Regions from separate parts of the Mycobacterium adipatum genome, predicted to be linked through region 2. Evidence: predicted binding sites of a transcription regulator. Region 2 holds the regulator's gene; each other region holds the start of a gene.
The links. The regulator LexA, encoded in region 2, represses DNA repair genes until DNA is damaged. The targets are predictions, from matches to a motif close to CGAACANNTGTTCG.
Positions count from the first base shown of each region.

Region 1: a site for LexA is predicted at 3,052-3,065, ahead of A7U43_RS05140 (HNH endonuclease signature motif containing protein). Genes of this name have one in related genera too.
Region 3: a site for LexA is predicted at 3,502-3,515, ahead of A7U43_RS01520 (HNH endonuclease signature motif containing protein). Genes of this name have one in related genera too.

Region 1 covers NZ_CP015596.1:1,105,180-1,111,157, forward strand. Annotated here, with positions in the region: gene A7U43_RS05125 (lipoprotein LpqH) at 10-450, opposite strand; gene tgt (tRNA guanosine(34) transglycosylase Tgt) at 508-1,725, shown strand; gene A7U43_RS05135 (cytochrome P450) at 1,745-2,974, shown strand; gene A7U43_RS05140 (HNH endonuclease signature motif containing protein) at 3,209-4,510, shown strand; gene A7U43_RS05145 (flavin monoamine oxidase family protein) at 4,564-5,922, opposite strand; gene A7U43_RS05150 (acetyl-CoA hydrolase/transferase family protein) at 5,963-5,978, shown strand, end outside.
Region 2 covers NZ_CP015596.1:3,946,970-3,952,947, reverse strand. Annotated here, with positions in the region: gene A7U43_RS18755 (LGFP repeat-containing protein) at 1-2,070, shown strand; gene lexA (transcriptional repressor LexA) at 2,078-2,752, opposite strand; gene A7U43_RS18745 (LysM peptidoglycan-binding domain-containing protein) at 2,974-3,471, shown strand; gene nrdR (transcriptional regulator NrdR) at 3,547-4,008, shown strand; gene A7U43_RS18735 (PhzF family phenazine biosynthesis protein) at 4,010-4,708, opposite strand; gene A7U43_RS18730 (alpha/beta fold hydrolase) at 4,722-5,744, opposite strand; gene A7U43_RS18725 (proteasome assembly chaperone family protein) at 5,750-5,978, opposite strand, start outside.
Region 3 covers NZ_CP015596.1:334,591-340,568, reverse strand. Annotated here, with positions in the region: gene A7U43_RS01525 (hypothetical protein) at 1-1,898, shown strand, start outside; gene A7U43_RS01520 (HNH endonuclease signature motif containing protein) at 2,046-3,344, opposite strand; gene A7U43_RS01515 (IS110 family RNA-guided transposase) at 3,760-4,974, shown strand; gene A7U43_RS01510 (phosphodiester glycosidase family protein) at 5,308-5,978, opposite strand, start outside.

The DNA of each region.
Region 1 (5,978 bases), 2.8 Mb from region 2:
TGCGACACATCAGCAGGACACCCGGAGGGTGAACTTTCCGTCGGTGGTGAAACTGGGTGCGTCGGTGCGAAATCCCGTCGCCGTTCCGGAGATGACGAACGTCGGGCCCACCATGGAGACCTCGGCGTCCGCCTCGCCGAGCCCGGTGTTGTAGTTGCCGGTGAATCCGGCCAGGTCACGGATGGCGACGGAGTCGGCGGTGAGGTCATCGCCGGCGGACACCAACGCCGTCGTCCCCGATGTGTCGTTGCCGGTGGTGATGGCGGTCTGGAAGCCCATCGGCGAGCATTGCACCTGGTGGGTGGTGCCGCCGTCGCGGCCGTCGATGGTGATCTGCGCGGTGCCCGCGGCGAGCGCCCCGTCGGGCAATGCGGCGGCGTCAGGTTCCGACGAGCATGCCGCGCAGGTCGCCACGGCCGCCGCGATCAGGGTCAACGCTGCGATTCTCATGGACCCGAATGTACGGCCGAGCGGGGCCGGACGTGCCGGAGTTGGTTGAATGTCCGGGTGAATGAGCAGTTCTTCGAGGTGCGGGCCGACCTGCCCGGGCGGGCCGGACGGGTGGGCACCATCCACACCCCCCACGGCGATATCCAGACTCCGGCGTTCATCGCTGTCGGCACCGCGGCCACCGTCAAGGCGGTGCTGCCCGATACCATGAAAGACCTTGGTGCACAGGCGGTTCTGTCCAATGCCTATCACCTCTACCTGCAGCCCGGTCCGGATGTGGTGGACGAGGCGGGTGGCCTGGGAGCCTTCATGAACTGGCCGGGGCCGACCTTCACCGACAGCGGCGGCTTCCAGGTGATGTCCCTGGGGGTCGGGTTCAAGAAGGTGCTCGCCATGGATGCCAGCCGGGTACAGGCCGACGATGTCATCGCTGCGGGTAAGGAACGTCTCGCCCATGTCGACGAGGACGGGGTGACGTTCCGCTCGCATCGCGACGGGACCACGCACCGCTTCACCCCGGAGGTGTCCATCGGCATCCAGCACCAACTGGGCGCCGACATCATCTTCGCCTTCGACGAGCTGACCACCCTGGTGAACACCCGCAGCTATCAGGAGCAGTCGGTGCGGCGCACCCACGACTGGGCCGTGCGCTGCGTGGCCGAGCATCGCCGGCTCACCGAGGTGCGCCGTGACAAGCCCTATCAGGCGCTGTTCGGCGTGGTCCAGGGCGCGCAGTACGAGGATCTGCGCCGCCAGGCCGCACGCGGCCTGGCGGAGATCGGGTTCGACGGGTTCGGCATCGGCGGTGCACTGGAGAAGCAGAATCTGGCGACCATCGTCGGCTGGGTGACCGAGGAACTGCCCGACGACAAGCCACGGCATCTGCTCGGCATCAGCGAGCCCGACGATCTGTTCGCCGCGGTGGCCGCCGGTGCGGATACCTTCGACTGCGTGTCCCCGTCCCGGGTGGCCCGCAATGCGGCGGTGTATTCGGCCACCGGGCGTTTCAACATCACCGGGGCGCGCTTCAAACGCGATTTCACCCCGATCGACGACGAATGTGACTGTTACACCTGCGCCAACTACACCAGGGCCTATATCCATCACCTGTTCAAGGCCAAGGAGATGTTGTCCTCGACGTTGTGCACCATCCACAACGAGCGTTTCATCATCTCGCTGGTGGACCGGATTCGTCAGTCGATCCTCGACGGCCGCTTCGACGAGCTGCAAACCGAGGTCCTGGGTCGCTATTACGGCAGCTCGGCGGCGTCGTAGATGTTGGGAGCATGAGCCGATGACGAGCGACGGCGCCACGGACGCGCGGCTGCTGCTGATGCAGCTGCTCGACCCGGCGAACCGGGCGGACCCCTACCCACTGTTCGCGCGGATCCGCCGGCTCGGACCACTGTCCATGCCGGAATCGCGCATGACGGTGTTCTCCAGCTTCGCCGATTGCGATGCGGTGCTGCGCCACCCGCAGTCGTGCAGCGACAGTATGAAATCCTCTGTTGTGCAACAACATTTGGCATCAGGCGCGATGCCGCCGCGTGGCAACACCCCGGGATTTCTGTTCCTGGACCCGCCGGATCACACCCGGCTGCGCAAGCTCGCGCAGCAGGCGTTCGCGCCGCGGGTGGTACGTGCGCTGGAACCCGAGATCGACGCCATGGTCGACCGCCTGCTCGACGCGATGGCCGAGGTGGGCTCGGCGGACCTGATCGCCGATCTGGCCTATCCGCTGCCGGTGGCGGTCATCTGCCGACTGCTCGGGGTTCCGGTCCGCGACGAACCCCGGTTCAGCAGCGCCGCTGCGCTGGTGGCCCAGGCGCTGGACCCGATCATGTCGATCACCGGTGCGCCCGATCCGCAGGCCGACGTGCGGCTACAGGCCGGTGCCTGGCTGCGCGAGTACCTCGGCGAACTCGTCGAGCGGCGGCGCGCGGAGCCCGAGGAGGATCTGATCTCGGCGCTGATCGCCGCCGAGGAGGACGGTGATCAGCTGACGGCGGACGAGATCGTGGCGACCTGCAACCTGCTGCTCATCGCCGGGCACGAGACGACGGTCAACCTGATCGCCAACGCCGCCCAGGAGATGTTGCGGACCCCGGCGCACTGGGCGGCCTTGGCCGCCGATCCGAGTCTGGCCGCGTCAATCGTCGAGGAGACGCTGCGTTTCGACCCGCCGGTGCAGTTGGTCATGCGCATCGCCGGGGCGGACCTGCGCATCGGTGCCATCGACATCCCCCGGGGTGACACCATGCTGCTGCTGTTGGCGGCTGCTCAGCGTGATCCCGCCATGTATGACCGGGCGGGAGAGTTCCGACTCGACCGCGAGTCGGCACGGCATCTGTCCTTCGGGCTCGGTCCGCACTTCTGCCTGGGTGCCCCGCTGGCCCGGCTCGAGGCCCGGCTGGCGCTGGCCAAGCTGACCGCACGGTTCCCGAAGGCGCGGTTGAATGCGGATCCGGTCTACAAACCAAATGTCACTCTCCGCGGTTTGGCGACGCTTTCCGTCGCCTTGTAGTGTCCGGCTGAACCCCCGAAACCGTGTCTGATGTCCTGGTAGATCCACTTGCGCGAGTGAGGCGACAGGCGTAGCATCGAACACAAGTTCGAATGCGACGTTGCTCCCATCGCCACTCGGTGAGCACAGACCGCGACTTCGGTCGCCGCGAGGTTCGATGGCCCCTTGGGGGCTGTGTGGACCGTTGTGACTGATCGTGCCCCGTGGGCACCTTCTGTGAAAGCCGGTATCCCTATGGACGCCACTGATCTCGACACGTTCATTGACGCGCTGATCGATGACCTCACCCCGGTGCCTGCGCGGGATGAGGATCGCACTCTGTTTCATCTGCTGGACTGCCCGCGCCGGATCGTCGATGAACAGGCACTGCTGGCGGTGCTGGCCGCTGCGGTGGTGGCCCGCAATTTGGTCGACCATGTCATCGCCCAGGCGGTCGCGGCCGCCGAACGTGTGGGCGTACCGGCACGGAAACACCTGCGCACGGGCGCTGATCTGTTGACCAGTCTGGGGGTGGCGCCCGGTGCGGCGCACCGGGCCGCACGGGTGGGGCGGGCGGCGCACATGCTGCCGGCGTTGACTCGGGCCCAGCGCCTCGGTGGGGTCGGAATCGAGTTCGCCGACGCGGTCGGCAAAGGGGTCACCCACATCCACAACCGGGTGTCGTTGTCCGATGAGGACCGGGCTGCGGTGGTGACGACGTTGATGATCCAGACGACCCCCTCCGGTGTCGATACGAAGGCCCGCGAGATCGCCATCGGCAAAGCCCAATCTCAGCCACCCGACGACGGGGTGGTGCCGGTCGCCGAGAACAGCGATCTCAACGAGATGACCGTGGTGCAGACCGAGGACGGGCGGGTCTCGGCCAGCCTGGACCTCGACATACTCACCGGGGAAGAACTGCTCGCCGCCTTGGATCCGTTGTGCCGGCCGGTGCCGCTGCCGGACGGGTCCCCGGACCCCCGCCCGACTGGGCGGCGCCGCGCGGACGCGTTCGGGCAGCTGTTGCGCACCCACCTGTCACACTCGCAGCGCCCGATGAGCGGCGGGGTGCTCCCGCACGTCACCCTCATCAGGCCCACCCCGGTGGGTGTGGACTGCCTGGGGTTCACCGGGCCGGTCAGCACGCGCACCGCTGAGCTCATCACCTGCGACAGCACCCTGACCTCGGTGTTCGTCGATGGGGCCGGCGCACCGCTGGACGTGGGGCGCGCCGAACGATTGTTCACGCCGCTGATCCGCAAAGGCCTGGCCGTCCGCGACGGTGGCTGTGCGCATCCAGGGTGCGGGCGCCCGGTGTCGTGGTGCGACGCCCACCACATCCAACCCTGGAGCAACGGCGGGCACACCAGCAGCGACAACGGGGTGCTGCTGTGCCGACTGCACCACAGCGCGATCCACCACGGCGGCTGGCAGGTCTACCTCGGCCCGGATCGCCACCCCTGGTTCATCCCACCCCACGACCCGGCCGGCCCACAACCGGCACATCTGCGCTCCCACGCCCGACGCACCATGACCGACCTACCCACCGCCGCATAACCGAATCTCACACGGCACCTTGACAACTGAACAGTGAACCGCGCGGCCGACACTCAGGTGAGCGCCGCGATGACTTCGGCGGCGGCGCGTTCACCGGACTCGACGGCACCCTCCATATAGGCACTCCACTGTGTCGCGGTGTCGGTGGACGCCCAGTGGATGAGGCCGATCGGTTCGGCCAGCGCGGGTCCGTAAGTGGTCCACACCAGCGGGCCGCAGTTGGCGTTGTAACAGCCTCGGGTCCACTGCCGGTTGCCCCACTCCCCGTCGATGTAGTGCAGCGGCTTTGCCGCCCGATCGCCGAAATGCCGCACCAGTTCGGTGGTCAGCGCCTCGCGGCGCTCGGCTTCTGACCAGTGGGTGTGCGTGCGGGCCTGCTCGCCCTCAAGGAAGAGCAGGATCACACCATGCCCGTCACCCGGGACACAGGTGTCATTCGACATCCGGGCGGGCCCGATATCGGAGATCAGCTGCCCGTTGAGTCCTTCTGTCCGCCAGAAGGGTTCGTCGTATACGAAGAACGCCTTCATGGCGGCTGAATTCGGCATTCGCTGAGTCAGTTGATCGCGATACCCGGACAGTGGCGGGTCGTACATGATGCGCCCCGCCAGCATCGGTGACAGCGCCACGATCACGCGGCGCCCGCGCGCGGTGCGCCCGCCCCGGCAGTGCACCGTCACGGAATCGGTGCCGTGCTCGATCAGTTGCACCGGGGCGTCGAACACCAGGTGGTCGGTGACCAGCGCCGCCAGCCGCTGGGGTATCTCGGCGGTCCCGCCGACGAACCGGGTGGTCTGCGCGCCACCCTCGGACTCGGCGAACAATTCGGCGGTCACCCCGCAGGTCTGGATGGTGAACAGCAGATGCAGGAAGGAGACTTCGACCGTCGGCACGGCGAGGATCCCGACGGTGCAGATCTCCAGCAGCGTGCGCGCGACCGGTGACAGACCCTGTGCGTCGTACCAGGCGCCCGCGGTGATGGCGTCCCACTCGGCGGCGTGCGGTGCGGTCCATGGAGTCGCCGGTGATACCTCGGCGGACAGCTCGTCCAGACGCCGTAGCACCGTCTCCAGCTCTGCCAGTTCATCGCCGAATCGGTCGTGAAAATCGTTGCCGCGCAGAACTCCTGTGCCGGCAAGCTCGTAGGACGTCTCACCCTCGTCGTACTGCTGATATGTCTCGACCCCGAGTTCTGCGGCCAACGCGAACATGCGGTGATGCGTATCGCCGATCCACTGCGCGCCCAATTCCATCGGAAGACCGGCCAGATCCTCGGTGAGGATGCGTCCGCCGACGCGGGTGTCCGCCTCCAGGATCAGCGGTGTGAACCCGGCCGCCAGCACCGTGCGGGCCGCGATCAGACCGGACAACCCGGCACCGATAATCAGGACGTCCGCTTCATCGCTTGCCATGAACGACACCCTCTCACGATGATCGCGTAGCGTCGCGCGTATGCCGACCGAGCTCA
Region 2 (5,978 bases):
ATGACCAGGCAGCGATCCCGGCTTAGCAGGATTGCCGGGCGGCTTGCGGTAGGGCTCGTGAGCGCCGGATTGTTCGCGTCGGTGTTGATGGCGCCGCCGGCCGTCGCCACGCCGGAAAGTGATGCCGACGCGGCGATCACCGCGGCCTGGGAGACCGGCGGCGGTGAGACCGGTCCGCTGGGCCCCAAGGACGGTGGCGTCTACCCGGCCGGTGACGGTTTCGGGCAGAACTTTGCCTCGGGCAAGATCTTCTTCACCCCCGATACCGGCGCGCATATCGTCTCCGGCGCGATCCTGGAGAAGTACGAGTCGCTCGGCGGTCCTGCCGACAGTGACCTGGGCTTCCCGACCATCGACGAGGGCCCCGGCCGGGCGGCCAACAGTCGCAACTCCACCTTCAGCGCGCCGGACAAGCCGGTCATCTTCTGGACGCCGGACACCGGTGCGCGGGTCGTGCGCGGCGCCATCAACCAGGCCTGGGATGCGCTCGGGGGTTCGGCCGGAGCGCTCGGCGTACCCAGCGAGGATGAGACCACCAATGGCGATGTCGTCACCCAGAAGTTCACCGGCGGTGAGATCTCGTGGAACCGCAAGACCAAGGCCTTCACCACGGTGCCGCCTGAGCTGGCAGGTCAGCTCGGGGCCATCGAGGTCCCCTCGGACGCCACCTCTGCCATCGCCGCCGCCCGCCGTGCCGCCGGCGGCGCACTCGGGCCGCTGGGCGCCGAGGAGGGCGCGCAGTACGCGATCGGCGCCGACGGCGTGGGGCAGAACTACGCCGGCGGCAAGATCTTCTACAGCCCCGACACCGGCGCCAACGTGGTCACCGGACAGGTGCTGGCCAAGTACGAGAGTGTCGGCGGGCCGACCGGCGATCTGGGGTTCCCCACCACCAGCGAGGCCGATGGCGGACTGACCCCGCAGAGTCGGGTGGTCGAGTTCGCCGCGGAGGACCAGCCCGTCATCTTCTGGACACCCGATTTCGGCGCCGTCATCGTGCGTGGCGCGATGAACGCCGCATGGCAGAAGCTGGGTGGCGCCACCGGTGAGCTCGGGGCGCCGAAGGCCGACCAGACCGAGAACGGCGATATCGTCAGCCAGCAGTTCAACGGTGGTTCGATCTCGTGGGACCGGGCGGCCAAGAAGTTCAGCACCGAGCCCGCCGGTCTGCAGTCTCAGCTCGCCGGACTCGAGGTGCCGGGCGCGGACGCGCCGCAGGCCCCGGCGGACGGGCCGCAGGCCGACGGCGATTCCGGCAAGGGCGCCAGCTGGTTCTCCTGGTGGTGGCTGCTCGGCCTGATCCCGCTGCTCGGTGTGCTCGCGCTGATCGGCGTCGCGGTCCTGCGTAACCGCCGTCCCCGCGACGGTGACCACTTCGGTGACGGCCACTTCGACGACGGTCACCACGACGGTGAGGATCCCTACGAACGCGGCTACAGCGGCGGATACGGGGACCGCTACGAATCCGGGTACCCCAGCCGCCCGGAACCGGCTCCCTACACCCCGCAGAGCCCGTGGGCGTCGGCGCCGCCGGCCGAATCCGGCACCGAGGACGGTGACGACTACAGCGGTGACGACTACGCCGACGAGTACGACAGCGACGAGTACGACGGCGACGGATACGACGGCGACGGATACGACGCCGACGACCACGACGGCGAACCCGCCGCGGAGCGCGATGTCGACGCCGACGATCTCGAAGAGCTCGACGCCGAGCAGGATGCGGTGCTGAGTTTCGACGACGACCCGGACGCCGTGGACACCGCGCCGACGCGGATCGAGTCACCCACCGCGGTGATCGCGCCGCCGCAGACCGCGTACGAACCGGATTTCCCGAGTGGGCGTCACGCCGCGATACAGGACGACGAGCCCGAGGACGCCGGATGGACCTCGATGCGGCTGGCCACCGGTGACCGCTACCGGGCGCCGGAGGGCTACCCGATCAAGGCGGACACCAAGACCGGTTTGTACTGGGCTCCGGGGAGCCCGGGCTACCGCGACACCGAGGCCGAGATCTGGTTCGCCAGTGAGGAATTCGCCCGGACGAACGGATTCGTCCGGGCGGACTGAGGGTCCGTCAGATCTTGCGGATCACGGTGACGACCTTGCCGAGCACCACCGCGTCGTTACCGTCGATCGGTTCGAACGCCGGGTTGTGCGGCATCAGCCACACCTGACCGCGGGTTCGCTTGAAGGTCTTCACGGTCGCCTCGCCGTCGATCATGGCCGCGACGATATCGCCGTTCTCGGCGACGTTCTGCTGGCGGATGACCACCCAGTCGCCGTCGCAGATCGCGGCGTCGATCATGGATTCGCCGACCACCTTCAGCAGGAACAGCGAACCCTCGCCGACCAGCTCGCGGGGGAGCGGGAAGACCTCTTCGACGGCCTCTTCGGCCAGGATGGGGCCACCCGCGGCGATCCGGCCGAGCACCGGCACGAATGTCGGTTCGGGGAGCGCGTCCGACCCGGCCACATCGGTGGTCACGATGGGGGTCACCACATCGTCGGAACCGCGCACGTCCACGGCGCGGGGCCGGTTCGGGTCCCTGCGGAGGTAACCCTTGCGTTCCAGGGTGCGTAGCTGGTGCGCCACCGACGAGGTGGAGGTCAGGCCGACGGCGTCGCCGATCTCACGGATGCTCGGCGGATACCCGCGACTGGTCACGGAGGTGCGGATGACCTCCAGGATGGTGCGCTGACGCTCGGTCAGGCTGGAGCGTGCCTCAGGGGTTTCGGTGCTGTCGCTCATGTGCCCGAATGTAGTCGCCACCGCACAGATAATCAAACATGTGTTCGAGGCGTGTCGTGTTCGCCCTCGGCCCGGCGGGTGGCCGCGCGGGACGCGTCCACTTGTCGGTGCCCCGGTCTATCGTTTCGCAACAGTTCGATCACATGTTCTATTCATCGAACACATGATCGACTAGCATTCGAACACAGAAGCGAAAGACCCCTACTCGGAGAGGCGCTCAGATGACGATTCTCGAAGCTCGCCCGGACACTCGGCACAGTGCGTACGCCCCGGCTCGGTCGCCGCGGCCCGCAATGGCCGCCGAGGTGTGGCCCCTGCCCCGCGACGTCGTCGTGCGCCGGCGTCGTGTCCCATCCTCGCGCCGCCCCGGTGGTGCACCCCTGGGCCACCGCGGCAGCGGGGTGCTGATGTCCCGCGCCTCGCACCGGCGCCGGCCGATCACACCGGCCGCCACGGTGCTGCTGGCCCTGCTGGCCGGCGCAATCACCCTGTGGCTCGGGCTCGTCGCCCAGCTGGGCGGTCCCACCGAAGAGCCCGTCCAGCTGCCCACCCGCCTGTCGGTGGTGTACGTGCAGGACGGTGAGACGCTGCAGCACATCGCCCACCGGGTGGCCCCGGATGCGCCCGCGGGCCAGATCGTCGAGCGCATCCGCGAGCTCAACAAGCTCGAAACAGGCACGGTGCAGGCCGGGCAGACGCTCATCGCACCGATCGGCTGACGCGTGCTCTGCGGTACCCAGGTAGGCTCGACGACATTCGAACTGGTCGATCTGCGGTGCGGCGAAGGAGCGGTGATGCACTGTCCGTTCTGTCGTCACCCGGACTCACGTGTCGTCGACTCCCGGGAAACCGATGAGGGTCAGGCCATCAGGCGTCGCCGGTCCTGCCCGGAATGCGGCCGTCGATTCACCACGGTCGAGACCGCGGTGCTCGCGGTCGTCAAGCGCAGCGGGGTGACCGAACCGTTCAGCAGGGAGAAGGTCATCAAGGGTGTGCGCCGGGCATGCCAGGGCCGACAGGTCGACGATGATGCGCTCAACCTGTTGGCACAACAGGTCGAGGACGCCGTGCGGGCCGCGGGTTCGCCCGAGATTGCGAGCCACGACGTGGGACTCGCGATCCTCGGCCCGCTCCGCGATCTCGATGAGGTCGCCTATCTGAGGTTCGCCTCGGTGTACCGGTCCTTCACCTCGGCCGACGATTTCGAACGGGAGATCGAGGCGCTGCGCGCCCACCGTGTCTCCACCTCCGGCTGATTCAATCCAGTCGGACGCCGGCGTCGGCTACCACCCGGCCCGCGATCTTGACCCAACCCGCCGGGTCCCACCACGTACGAATCTCGGAGCCTCTGCCTTGGGTGATGAGCAGATCTCGGCTCAGGTGGTCGGTCATCCGTACCGCCGCCGCGCCGGTCGCCTCGTCCTCGGCGATGCCGAGGTGCGGCGCAAACATCCGGGACCGCAGAGCGCCCCGGCACTCGTCCGTCCACGCCCAGAGGTAATGCTCGACGTCGTCGGTGTAATCGGCGGTGTCGGCGGCCAGCACCTGCTCGACCGACTCCAGGTGGTAGATGGCCATATCGGGTGCCCAGTCCGATCGGGCGCTGATCACGGTCCACTCGCCGTCGGCTTCCGGCAGATACTCCACCTGCACCAGACCCGCCGGGACGTGCAGCGTCCGCACCGGTGTGCCGCGCTGCTTGAGCCACCACGCGGTGCCCACCGTCGGGTGCCCGGCGAACGGTAGTTCGGCGACCGGAGTGAAGATCCGCATGTGTGCGCTCGCCGCTCCCGGCTCCGGAAGATCGACGAACACCGTTTCGCTGTAACCCAATTCGGTGGCCACGCGTTGGCGGTCGGCCGGATCCACGGTCGCCGCATCGATCACGCCGAGGGGATTGCCGAACTCGCCCCGTGCATCGGTGAACACTCGCAGGACTGCAACATCGACGGCCATACCCCGATGGTAGTCAGGTGGCGCTGCGCTCGTCGGCGCCCATCGCGTCGAGCACGGCGACCCTGGTGTTCAGCGAACCGGTGATCGCGCGTTCGCTCATACCGGTGCGCAGCAGGCCGCGCAGCAGTTCGTGGTCGTACTCCGCGGGAATCGTGGTGTCGATGAAGTGCTGCACCACGTCGACGAAACGGTCAGGGTCGTCGTGAAAGGGGAAATGCCCGGATCCCTCGAAGATCTCCAGCGTCGAGCCCGGCATCGCGGCATGTGCGAGCCATGCGTGGCTGACCGGGATCACCGAGTCGTGGGTACCCCAGACCAGTTGCACGGGAACGGATTCGGTCAGATAACAGCGATCCAGCATGGTGACCACCTGGCCGCGCCAGTCCACGACAGCGCGCAGCGTCCTGGCGAACGCCGAGGATGCCGTCGGCTCGGGGAGATCGGCGAGCACGCGCAGGGCGTCGGGCAGATCGCGGCCCAGTCCGGTCGACCCGAACAGGGCCCCGCCGATGCGTCCGGCCGCCTGCAGGGCGGGCAGCACCAGCGGCAACCGCAGCAGCGCCAGCGCTTCGGTGGCCCCCGGCAGTGCCGCGACCCGCAGCGCCACATTCACGTCCTTGCTGACCCCGCCCGCGCCGACCAGCACCAGCCGGTCGACCAGCTGCGGAAATTGGTAGGCGAACTGCATGGCGACGCCGCCGCCCAGGGAGTGGCCGACGACGGTCACCCGGTCGATGTCCAGCACGCTGAGCAGATCGCGCATGCCGTTGGCGTAGGCGGCCACCGAGTAATCGGCGCGCGGCTTGTCCGACTGTCCGTGGCCCAGCAGATCGGGCGCGATCACCGTGAAACGCCGCGCCAGCATCGCCTGCACGGTGTGCCAGGTCGTGGAGTTGTCGCCGATGCCGTGGATCAACAGGATCGCCGGACCCGAACCCGCGACCCGGAACGCTCGACGATAGCCGTGGATGGTGCGGAACTGCAGGGCCGGAGAGATCTCCGGCACGCTGCGCAGGTTCGGCTTGCGATCGGTCATGTCGGTCACTCCTCGCCGTCGGTGAAGCCCTCCCCGAACTTGCCGTCCGCCTGCTGGGCGAGGAATTTCTCGAACTCGGCGCCCAGTTCGTCACCGCTGGGCAGTTCCTCGTCACGTGCCAGCAACGAGCGATTTTCCTGAGCGGCAACGAACGCATCGTACTGACGCTCCAGCTGGGCCACCACTTGAGCCACCTCGGCGCTGGCCTCGACCTGCTCGTTGATCTTGGTGTGC
Region 3 (5,978 bases), 2.2 Mb from region 2:
TGTCGGATCCGCTGAACCTGGCCGGCCTGGACATCCCCGGTGTCAACATCATCACCCCGGGTGAGCCGTTCCTGCTGCTCAAGATGCTGGCCGGGCTCGACCTGGGGTGGACGCCCGGCACAGCCAATGCCGTGGCCGACGCCATCAACCAGACCCCCTACCTGGAGGTCGGCGTCGAGAACCTGTTGGACGCGGTGCTCGATCTGGCAGGTGACGCGGTCGGGAACATCCCGCTGCTCGGCCCGCTGATCTCCGCGGTGCTGCAGGGTGTCGAGGACATCAATCTGCCGGACCTCAACGTCATCGATGTCCGCATCCCGATCGTGATCGGGTACGGGTTCGGCGCGATGGCGGCCGGTTCGGCGTACCAGCAGGCGCTCGCCGACCTCGGCAACCAGCCTCGGGTCGGTGCCAACGGCGGGGGTCCACTCGGCAGCCTGACCTTGCTGCCGATGATCCTGGCCAACAATGTCGGCCGGGCCAACGGTGGCATGCTTGCCCGGTTCTACCCGCTGTTCGATCTGCTCGGTATCGACATGATCACCCCAGATGTGAAGGCCACCAACGCCGGCACCGGAATCCCGGTGCTGGGCACCGGAATCGAGCTCGGTGCGGCGAACCTCGTCCCGATCAAGGTCGATGCGACCGTCCAGTACCAGCCGTATTCGGATTTCGCGGCCTGGCCCAATCCGTTCACGTTGTTCAACAACCTGCTGGCCGGCACCATCGGGGCGTCCTACATTCTGCGCGGCGTGGAATTGGACAGTGCGCTGGACCAGATCCTCGAGGAGGTCGGGGAAACCGTCAGCGGAGCACTCGATCTCGGCAGCCCGCTGGATGTCAACGTCTACCTGACCCTGGCCACCAAGACGCTGCCACTGCTGGAACCGCTGTACCTGGCCGGTGATCTGCTGAACATGGTGAGCTTCGGAACGCTGGGCACCCTGCCCATCCGGCTGGCCAATGCTCTGGCGCCCGCCCTCACCAGTCTGGTCAACCTCGGCTACACCGATGTGGTGCGCAACCCGGACGGTACCTACACCCGCACCCTGGACGATCCGGACACGGCCACGCCGTTCATGTCCTTCCCGGACGTCAACTGGGGGCGCGCCCTCAACGACGTCATGACCTCACTGGTGAACGGATTCCACAAGGAGTTCATCAGCGGCAAGCCGACCGCGGCGCCGCCCAACGTCCTGGAGAACCTGGGCAAGCTGATCCAAACCCTCACCAAGGGACTGAATCTCGGGGGACTCACCGCGGGTCTGCAGGCCGGATTGGACAACCTGGCGGCCGGCCTCACCGGCCAGTCGAGTCGGCAGGCACCCAATGCGGCGCGCACCCTCGCGGCCGCGGCGGGCGATCTGCCGGACCCCGACGCCAAGCTGGTCACGCTGTCGGTGGATCCTGAGGGTGACGTCCCGACCGGCAAGCACGCCGCCAACCCGAGCGCAGCGATCCCCGAGGACTCCGGGCTGGCGCCCAAGCACGCGGCGCCGGACACCGAAGAGGCCGAGCAGACCTCGGAGGCAGCCGCCGACGACGAAGCTCCCACTGCCGCAGAGCCTGACGCAGAGCCTGCCGCAGAGCCTGCCGTGGAGACCCCCGCGGAGACCCCGGCCGAGACTGCACCCGAGGGCGAGGACGAGGCCCCGGCGGTGAAGAAGCCCACGGTCAAGAAGAACCCCTTGATGAACGTGGTGCGTGACATCACGAATGCACTCACGCCCAAGAAGAAGCCGGCGCCCACCACATCGGGCGCCGCCGACGCCGAGGCCGACGCGACGAAGTCCGAGACCTCGGAGGCCAAGAAGCCGGACACTGAGAAGAAGTCCGAGACCAAGAAGTCCGAGACCAAGAAGTCCGACACCAAGAAGGCAGACAAAGCGGCGGCCTAGTCACCCCGCGGCAAGCGGCGGCCTAGTTTTCACCCTGCGGCGTAGGGGCGCGATCCGTGGTGGCGGGTCCGGCGGGGTGTTGTGCCGCCGGACCCGCTGTGCGGGCGGTTTTCTCTGTCCAGTTGTCAAGGTGCGGTGCAGGTGTGGTTATGCGGCGGTGGGTAGGTAGGTCATGGTGCGTCGGGCGTGTGATCGCAGATGCTCGGGTTCGGGTGTGCCCGGGGCATGGGGTGGGATGAACCAGGGGTGGCGGTCGGGGCCGAGGTAGACCTGCCAGCCGCCGTGGTGGATGGCGGTGTGGTGCAGCCGGCAGAGCAGGACGCCGTTGTCGAGGCTGGTGGTGCCGCCGTGTTCCCAGGGGGTGATGTGGTGGGCGTCGCACCAGGACACCGGTCGCCCGCAGCCGGGGTGTGCGCAGCCGCCGTCGCGGACCGCTAGGCCTTTGCGGATCGCGGGGGTGAAGAGTCGTTCGCTGCGCCCGACATCCAGGGGTGCGCCCGAGTGGTCGACGGTCACCGCGGTCAGGGTGCTGTCGCAGACGATCAGCTCGGCGGTCGAGGTGGTGATGGGCCCGCCGAACCCGAGGCAGTCCACACCGGCTGTGGTGGGGCGGATGAGGGTGACGTGCGGGAGGACCCCACCGCTCGTCGGGCGCCCCGAGCTGGATAGGTAGGTGCGCAGTATCTGCCCGAAGGCGTCGGCGCGGCGCCGCCCGGCTGGGCGGGGGTCCGGGGATCCGTCGGGCAGCGGGACGGGTCGGCATAGCGGGTCGAGGGCGGCGAGCAGTTCTTCGCCGGTGAGGATGTCGAGGTCCAGGGTGGCCGCCACCCGCCCGTCACCGGTTTGCGCCACGTTCATGTCGTTGAGGTCGGTGTTCTCCGCCACCGGCACCGTGTTGTCGACCGGTTGGGTCGTGGCTTTGGCGATGGCGATCCCGCGGGCCTTCTTGTCCACCCCCGACGGGGTGCTCTGAACCATCAGGGTGGTGATCACTGCGGCGCGCTCGTCATCGGCCAACGCCACCCGGGATTCGATGTGGCTGACGCCCTTGCCGACGGCGTCGGCGAATTCGATCCCGATCCCACCGAGTCGCTGAGCCCGGGTGAGCGCCGGCAGAGCGGCCGCGGCCCGCCCCACCCGGGCCGCTCGATAGGCCGCACCCGGGGCCACGCCTAGGGCGGTGAGCAGATCGGCCCCCGTGCGTAGGTGCCGCCGGGCGGGCATCCCGGCCCGTTCCGCGGCCGCGACCGCCGAAGCGATGACATGATCGGCCAGATTGCGCAGGGTGACCGCGGCGGCCAGCACCGCCACCACCGCCTGATCGTCAACACCGCGGCGGGGAGCGTCCAGCAGATGGAACAGGGTGCGATCCCCCTCCCGCGCGGCGGCAGGGGTGAGGTCATCGATCAACGCATCAACAAACGTATCGAGATGGGTGGCGTCCACAGTGGATACCGGCTTTCACAGAGGTGCACACGGGCAGGCAACAACAGTCCGAATGGGCAACACGGCTCGGAAAGCCCCAGGGCCGCCGAACCTCTCTCTGTAGCGACATCCGTCGCGGTCAACTGCTCCACGGGTGCATACCGGAAGCTCTATGTTTCGAACGTATGTTCGATACAACGCCGCCAAACCGTGCCGCGCAAGGGGTTATGTATCAGGAGATCGGTGACAGTTCTGCACCGAAGCTGCGGGGGTGGCAGTCGGCGAACCCGTCGATCCTGATGACCAGCTGATATAGATCGAGTTAGTCCTTCTCAAATGCCTCCGGAGGTGTCAGGAAGGGATCTGTAACTGATTCCTTTTCGGGGTCCGTGTGTTGACGCACGCGGACCTCCTGACACACCCCGGAGGTGTTGTTGTGTCTGTGCATGTAGCGCCAGTCACGTCGTCCACGATCGTCGTTGCCGTCGATGTCGGCAAGACCTCAGCTGTGCTTTCGGTGACCGACGCGGCTCGCCATCGGCTGCTCGCGCCGTCGGAATTCGCGATGACCGGATCGGGCCTGACCGCCGCGGCGGCTCGCGCGATGGCTGTCGCACCTGCCGCGGTGCAGGTCAAGGTGGGCGTGGAGGCGGCCGGCCACTATCACCGACCGGTGCTCGACCATCAATGGCCCGATGGGTGGGAAGTGTTGGAACTCAACCCCGCTCAGGTCGCTGAGCAGCGCCGCGTGCAGGGACGGCGCCGGATCAAGACCGATGTCATCGACCTGGAAGCGATCACCGAGCTGGTGCTGGCCGGCTACGGGCGTCCGGTCACCGATCGCGATGTCGTGATCGGTGAGATCAGCGCCTGGGCAGTGCATCGGAGCCGGCGGGTCGCCACGCGTACCGCGACGAAGAATCAGCTGCTCGGCCAGCTCGACCGGGCCTTTCCCGGGCTGACCCTGGCTCTGCCCGACGTGCTGGCCACCAAGATCGGCCGGCTGATGGCCGCCGAGTTCACCGACCCGGCACGCCTGGCCGGGCTCGGGGTCAACCGGTTGATCCGCTTCGCCGCGACCCGCGACCTGCAACTGCGCCGCCCCGTCGCCGAGCGCTTGGTCGCTGCGGCCCATGACGCCTTGCCGACCCGCGACGCCGTGATCGCGCGTCGGATACTGGCCGCCGATCTGGTGTTGCTGGGCGATCTTGACGACCAGATTCAGTCCGCGGAGACCGCGCTGGGATCACTGTTACCGCGCAGCCCATATGCAACGTTGACCTCGGTGCCAGGCTGGGCAGTGGTGCGGGCATCCAATTACGCTGCCGCTCTGGGTGATCCGAAACGCTGGCCGGGACCCCAGCAGATCTACCGTGCGTCGGGGTTGTCCCCCATGCAATACGAATCCGCCCACAAGCGCCGCGACGGCGGTATCAGCCGCGAAGGCAGCGTCGCACTGCGCCGCGCCCTGATCGACCTAGGCATCGGCCTGTGGCTCAACGAGCCGGCCGCCAAGAACTACGCCCAGGGGCTCAAAGATCGCGGCAAGCCCGGCGGCATCGTCGCCTGCGCGTTGGCCCATCGCGCCAACCGCATCGCCCATGCACTCGTCCGCGACCACGCCACCTACGAGGCAGCCCGCTGGGCCTAGACCCCGCACACTCAACGCGAAAGGACCGACCAGACCCTTCCACAACCCCGTCAGTAGTGCCACGCTAGAAGGACGGGACGAAGGGCCGGATCAGATGCCGTATCCGCTATGGCGGGCCCCCACCGGTCACGCCGACGCTAGCTTGGCACCCGGCCCTTCGCCTCCACGGCAGCCCGAACGACGCCAGATAACCCACACCGAGGTTGCATAAGTCAGCGTGGGCGCCAGGCACCCGCCCTCAACTCGGCAGCACCACCGACCACAGACATCACGCCCCGCCCCGGGCGTCGGCCCACTACGGCCTCCACACCCCTTGACTCGACCTACAGCCAGCTAGTTGAACGCGAGCCAGCTGGGCAGCGCGCGTTCCCGGGAGTCGCACAGCACCTGATAGGTATCGCACGACCCCTTGGGTACGCCCGCGCCCGCCCACATGCCGCCGGTATCGCGGCGCAGCACGATCGCCGACGAGCCGCCCCCGTCGAGCAGTAGTGCGGTGTCACTTCCCAAGCCGCGGAACAGATCCTGGATCTGATCGGGGGTGTAGCTGCCGCCCTGGAACACATACATCTCGTCGCGATCGCGCGCGTAGGCCAGTGCGGTACGGGCGGCCGAGGGGCCGGGATCGTTCATCTGGCCGGTATCGCCGGGGGCGAGCAATCCGAGACCGCTCACCGCGACAAACCGGGTGCCCTTGTTGATCAGATCGTTGATCACCGGGCCGGCGGCGTCGAAATCGTCACCGGAGCGCGGCATCACCATGAAGGGTGCCCCCGCGACCGGCAGGATCATCGTGGCCAGCGGGGTCCAGACTTCGTCACCTCCGGACAGGCCCTGTTTTCCGGCGTAGGCGACGGTGCCGGTGACCGGTACGTTGACGCGACCGAGTCCGCGGGTGTTGTCGACATAGGCGCCCAACGGTGAGCTGCACCCCGTGGTCTTCCACGATCCGCGCTGTTGGCCCCGGATGTCGAAGAAGTTGGCGTTGATGGCAATGGTGGGTT